Regions from separate parts of the Paenibacillus sp. MER TA 81-3 genome, predicted to be linked through region 1. Evidence: riboswitches for the same ligand, from Rfam matches in the RefSeq annotation. Region 1 holds a riboswitch; the other holds the start of a gene.
What was found. A riboswitch is a leader RNA that binds a small molecule or an ion and turns the genes downstream of it on or off. The one in region 1 is predicted to bind ZMP and ZTP.
Positions count from the first base shown of each region.

Region 2: another riboswitch for ZMP and ZTP. It lies ahead of M3650_RS07745 (tetrahydrofolate dehydrogenase/cyclohydrolase catalytic domain-containing protein); the one in region 1 lies ahead of rpiB (ribose 5-phosphate isomerase B).

Region 1 is NZ_JAMAWB010000005.1:128,659-131,752, reverse strand. It holds gene M3650_RS08605 (serine hydroxymethyltransferase) at 1-321, opposite strand, end outside; gene M3650_RS08600 (TIGR01440 family protein) at 430-1,002, opposite strand; gene rpiB (ribose 5-phosphate isomerase B) at 1,024-1,482, opposite strand; ZMP/ZTP riboswitch at 1,770-1,850, opposite strand; gene M3650_RS08590 (low molecular weight protein arginine phosphatase) at 1,898-2,479, opposite strand; gene M3650_RS08585 (manganese efflux pump MntP) at 2,530-3,094, opposite strand, start outside.
Region 2 is NZ_JAMAWB010000004.1:346,236-349,329, forward strand. It holds gene M3650_RS07735 (zinc-dependent alcohol dehydrogenase) at 1-811, shown strand, start outside; gene M3650_RS07740 (hypothetical protein) at 828-1,445, opposite strand; ZMP/ZTP riboswitch at 1,591-1,675, shown strand; gene M3650_RS07745 (tetrahydrofolate dehydrogenase/cyclohydrolase catalytic domain-containing protein) at 1,771-1,947, shown strand; gene M3650_RS07750 (cyclodeaminase/cyclohydrolase family protein) at 1,944-2,582, shown strand; gene M3650_RS07755 (MFS transporter) at 2,660-3,094, opposite strand, start outside.

The DNA.
Region 1 (3,094 bases):
CAATGCTGCCAAATATACAGCCATGTTCGCTTGCGCTCCGGAGTGCGGCTGCACATTAACATGCTCCGCTCCGAACAGTTCCTTCGCACGATCCCGCGCGATGTTCTCGACGATGTCGACATGCTCGCATCCGCCGTAGTAGCGTCTGCCCGGATAGCCTTCCGCATATTTGTTCGTGAGCACCGTACCCATCGCTTCCATCACCGCTTCGCTTACGATGTTCTCCGAAGCGATAAGTTCAATGTTGTTGCGCTGACGCTGCAGTTCCAGATCCATTGCTTTCAATACGTCCGGATCGGATTGTCTTAAATGATCTACCATTACCATAACCCTCCCATTGTTAAATTACCTTATTGCAATGTATGACAACGCATTCTGCGTTAAGGTTCCATGTGTTATCGTCATCCGGCAGCCTTCTTACTCCTCATCTTACTCACAGGAATCTGTACCTGCGATATCCGGCAGTCGATAGACGGCTCTTTCCCCGCCGATAAGCTTCGGCCGCGTTGCCGCCATATTGACTCTTGCCTTGCCGATAGTGCGTACCTCAGTTCGGAGCGGCACGGCAACCCGGCGTATGTGCATGCCGATGAGCGTCTCGCCGATGTCGATTCCGGCATCAGCTGCGATTGTCTCCGCCAAGCAAGCAGCGGATAATCGACGATACGCATAGGCAGCCATTGATCCGCCCGCTGTCGGAACAGGTACTGCAGCAACTTCCTCAAGCCCGAACCGTTCGAGCGTGTGCCGTTCTACGACGAGCGCGCGATTAAGGTGCTCACAGCATTGAAATGCCGTGTAGAGCCCGAATTCCGTATGCAGCACATCCAGCCCGGCAAAAATCTCCTGGGCTACATCAAGCGTGCCCGACGTTCCTATCCGCGCCCCGGCTACCTCACTCGTGCTGCACCCGATAACAACCAGCTGCCCGGGCTTCAAGTCCGCCGCTTGCACGAGGGCACGTGCAGCCGCTCCTGCCTGCTCGCGAGTGTTACTACTCATAATAACTCCACCTCCGCTTCATTACGGTGCAGGGTGATATTTATGCTCCACATCGGTTACTTTGCCCAGACGCCCTACATGACGTTCGCCTCGGCTGAATTCCGTGCTCAGCCAGACGCGCACAATTTCCTCAGCAAGCCCAGGCCCGATGACACGCTCACCCATGGCCAGTACGTTCGTATCGTTATGTTCGCGGGTCGCTTTCGCAGAGAACAGATCGTGAACGAGCGCGCAACGCACACCCGGCACTTTGTTCGCGGCGATGGACATGCCGATGCCTGTGCCGCAAATGAGCACGCCCCGGTCTGCTTCCCCGGAAGCAACCATCTCTGCAACCGGCACCGCGTAATCTGGATAGTCTACCGATTCCGTACAATTGCAGCCCAAGTCAACAACATCATGACCCATGTCCTTAATGACTGAAATAATTCCATCTTTCAACCGCACACCGGCATGATCTGCGCCTACGGCAATTTTCATTGTTATTCCCTCCATCCGTCGTCTTTCATTAAGGCGCATCCAACGTTGTTCATGAGACAAGCCATGGCTCTATTATAACGAATTTCCGGGAAGTTGGAGCAAACAAATTGCATTTTCTTCCCTCTCTCTTACCATCCCCTGAGACAAGCGCCTCATACGAATGCAGGATGCTCGCCCCGATGCAATATCCAAGAAATCACATCCATAACAACTCAGCACCATCTATACCATATATAGCATAATATAACATGAAAAAAAGAGCATAGCATGGCAATTACCATACACTGCTCTTTCGCCCAGGCGACCGGCCGTATTATTCGATGCTCCACCGTGGTTACCCACTTTCGTCGCCAGTTACATCGAACCTGCATTTTCTATCCCTGATAATAAAGGATACGGAAATGAAATGCAATCCCTATTTGTCCAGCTTGTCCAGCAGCAGATGAAGCGCCTCGCGGATTTCCGCAGCCGTCATTCGGTACTGCTCTAACGTGCCTCCGAATGGATCCGCCACATCCATGCTCGGTGCGCGCCGCTGCAGTTCAAAGAGCTGCTTCCGTTCTTCTTCAGTCGGCTCTTCACCCAGCGCCAGCTTCAACTGCAGTTCCGCCGCCAGAGCAAGCAGTTGTTCCCGCTCATCCACCACCGCCCCGTCCTGCTCTACATACTCTTTCAGCGCGAACGTCTTGTCCGCTGCATGAGGAAAGCGCTGCAGCACATGCTGCTTATGACCAAAGGTTAACGTCAAAATAATATCCGCCCACTGTATCCCTTCTTCGTTCAGGGCAGTGGACCGAAACGTCCGATGGCTCGTAATTTGCTGTTCGGCAAGCGCTTCAGCCGCATGCTCCGAAATAGGAGTGCCATCCCACGCCGCTACGCCGGCCGACTTCACATCTAGGTCCAAAGACCTATCCTCTGCCAAATGTCTCAGCATCGCTTCTGCCATAGGACTGCGGCAAGTGTTGCCTGTGCACACAAACAAAATGCGTTTCATAATCACATTCCCCCTCTCGTGAAGTTCTCCTCTATCTATTGTACCCTAAGTCAAGAAGGGATCAAAAACAAGATGCCGAATACGAGTAATACAGCACCGCCCACCGCTTCGCCGTACTCACCGAGCCGCTGTCCCGCATGATGTCCAAGCAGCAGCCCGAGAATGGACATCGCACCGCCGAACAGACCAAATGCAGCGAGCGTAATCAGCAAATCAGAACGGAACATGCCAAGCGTTACTCCGACAGAGAACGAATCGACACTGACGCTCAGCGCAAACAAAATTGTACCCCAGAACGAAGCCGTGTCGATAAAGTGAGATGCTCCCCCTTTGAACGAGCTGTAAATCATATGTCCGCCGAGCATTACGAGAAGAGCGCCGGCAGCCATCGCCGTCACCTTCCCGAGCACAATGCTCATATATATGCCCGTTATGACGCCCATCAGCGGCATCAGTACATGAAAGAGCGCGATGACGACGCTGATGCGAAAGGCATCCATCCGCCGTACCCCTCTCATTCCGATGCCAAGACATAGGGAAAAGGCGTCCGAGCCAAGAGCCAGGGCCATAGCGAGAATCGTAATCCATTGACCTAGGGGTGCAGCCGTTTCCCAC
Region 2 (3,094 bases), on a different contig from region 1:
TGTGCAGGCGGGACAGTGCGTCGCGTGCTACGGCGCTCCGTTCGTGCGGCATGCCGGCTTGTTGGCGGTGCCGAAGCATTTGCTCGCGCCCATTCCCGATGGAATGGATATTCGGGAGGCTGCCTTTGCTGGCCTGGGCGCGATTGCGATTCACGCGCTGCGGCAGGCCAATCTCCAGTTCGGCGAGCAGGCGGTCGTAGTCGGACTGGGCATATTGGGACAGATGATGTGTCAAATTGGGAACGCTGCGTCCTATCATATGTTAGGCTATGATCTGCTGCCCGAACGCTGCGAGGTGTTGCGCGAATGTGGAGTCGACGACGTGCATTCGACGCTGGAAGGGATCGATGCTGCCATTCAAGACGCCACCGGCGGAGAAGGGGTGGATACCGTCTTCTTGTGTACAGGACGGAATGCGGCGGGGATGATCGATCAGGCGCTCACTTGGATTCGGGATCGCGGCAAAGTGGTCATTGTCGGAGACTTGGAAATGGAATTCAACCGGGAGCTGATGTTCTCCAAGGAAGCGCAAATCTTAATCTCCCGCGCCGGCGGACCGGGCAGATACAAGCGCGAGTATGAAGTAGACGGCATCGATTACCCGAAAGGGTATGTGCGCTGGACCGAAGGCAGGAATGTGGGCGAATATGTGCGCCTGCTCGCCGAGAAGCGAATCCAGGTCGCGCCGCTCATCTCAGCCGAAATGCCAGTGGCTGAAGCCGCTGCAGCCTACGAGCGTTACAAGGCATCTCCCCGCGATACGGTAGGTATTGTGTTGTCCTACCAGCCATGTTCATTCGCAGTGGAATGAAGGGAAAGATAGCTGATCATGAAATGAAATCGACATTGGCGATGAACGATAATCCTGCAGGATTTTCACTTCCAAGCGGATTAAGAATATAATTGACCGCTGTAAACGATACTACCACGACATATATCGCTCCGGGAGGAAGCGGATTGCTGCTGCTGTTTTTGTACACTCTTATGCCTTGCCAATTGTAAGGCGGCGTTTCGCTTAGGCCGACAATAGGATCCATATTTCCATCCAAGAGCACTGGAGGAGTTAACGTCTGCACCAACACAGGGGTCGGTGGACTAAAATTATAAACATCAACCCGGGCCACATGGGCATTGTCGGAAAAGACGCATAAATTTACGTTAATTGTGAGCGGATTAGGGTTGCCGATGCCGCCGCTTCTTGCGGCAAATCCTCTGCTTTGACCATCGGATGTAGTTGAATCCCAAATGTATCGGGAATTTATAGTGGGGAAAGGCCCGTTGTCATTCGAATATTTAATTAATTGGGGCCAAAGAGTATAGCGGGGGATAACCGTGGCTTTATTGCCTGGCGCTCCGCTTACGGCCAAAGCAATGGCTGTATCCCGGTCATTCGCAACATATACGTTACTGCTACTAACTATTATAGCCTGACCTACAATAGGCATTCGATAACACCCTCTTCTAGATGAATGTGCTTCGCTGTTCCATGGTATTCACGACAGGTTAGATGTGACGGGGCGCAGGAATTTATTTTGTAAAAGCAAAAAAGGTTTTCTTTTTTATTCCGATTTGGTAGGATAAAAGAAATTGAATGCTGTATGTAACTGGCGAAAATAGTGGGAGCAACCACAAGGGAGCATACAGTCGGAATGTACCGTTCGCCTGGGTAAAAGTGTTTGTTGAAGACTCGCTTGTTGAGCTTCGGCAAATGCTTTTTTTGTTTTTCACATTTCACATTATTGCAATCGCTATGCCACAGGAGGTTATACGATGGGAATGGTCATGAAAGCAAAAGAAGCCGCGGATGCCGTGTACAACGATATCCGGAAGAGAGTGGAGGAGTACGCGTCACAGGGACATCTTCCTTGCATTGCCACGATTCTCGTCGAGGGGGATCTCGCCTCCGCTTATTATGCGAAGATGAAGCAGAAGGCGGCGAAGCAATGAATCAGGCCATAACGTGGGACAGTTCGATACGGAGCTTTCTGGAGCGGGCGGGCAGCGCCGATCCGACACCGGGTGGAGGAAGCGTGGCCGCGCTCGTAGCGGCGCTCGGCGCAGCGATGACCTCGATGGTGGGCAATCTGTCGCAGGGCGAGAAATTCGCAGGCATTCGGGAACAAATTGAGCTTACGCTGAACGAGATGAACAGTCTGTCTGCGCTATGCGAGGAGCTGCTTGCCGACGACATTCGCACTTTCGGGCAGTACATGGAGGCGCTACGGCTGCCCAAGGGGACCGAGGAAGAGCAGGCGAACCGCAGACAAGCGCTGCGCGAAGCGACCTATGCGGCCATCGAAGTTCCGCTCCGGCTGCTCCGGGTATGCAGAGACGGGATGCGCATTGCAGCCGCAATCGCGGAGACGTCTAACAAGAACGTCATTTCTGATTTGGGCATTGGGGCGATATTGTTCGAGGCGGCGGCCCAATCCGCCTATTTGACAATTGAGATTAACCTTGCCTCGGTGAAGGATGCGGAACGAAAGGGAGAGTACGCAGAGCGATCCTCTCAACTGCTGCTGGAGAGCGGGCAGTTGAAAGAGTCGACGATGCATACAGTCCGTCAACGAATCGCAGGATAGGGAATATGTACAACGTCAGTATGAAAAAGGCCGACGGTTCCCGGTGGAATCGTCGGCTTACGCGCGGTATGGACACATTATGAAGAGATAGCTTGCTGCCGCTGATGCCGATCGGTATACAATACCTTCGTCATTAGCCCAATCGAAGCGACAATCAAGGCCGCAGGAATCCAGAAGATGCGCGGCGTTACCCCTTCAATTAACAACGGCAGGAAGTAGCCGATGAGAGAAGCCGTCTGGGAAATGAATACGTACAGACTGGCGCCGAAGCCCGCCTTGTGGATGAACATGCGCTGCACATAGCCCATGCCAACGCCATACAGCACGGACACGAAGAACGAGTACAACGGCTGCACAAGGAAAAATATGGTCAATGACCCGCTGACGCTGTAGGTCAAATAAGTGACCAGCGCAAAGGAGCTGCCGAGCAGGATAACGGGCTTGCTGCCGTATTTGGCGGCCCAGTAGCCGGCCATCGTCATGAACAAGAGCTCGAACACGGCCTGCGTACT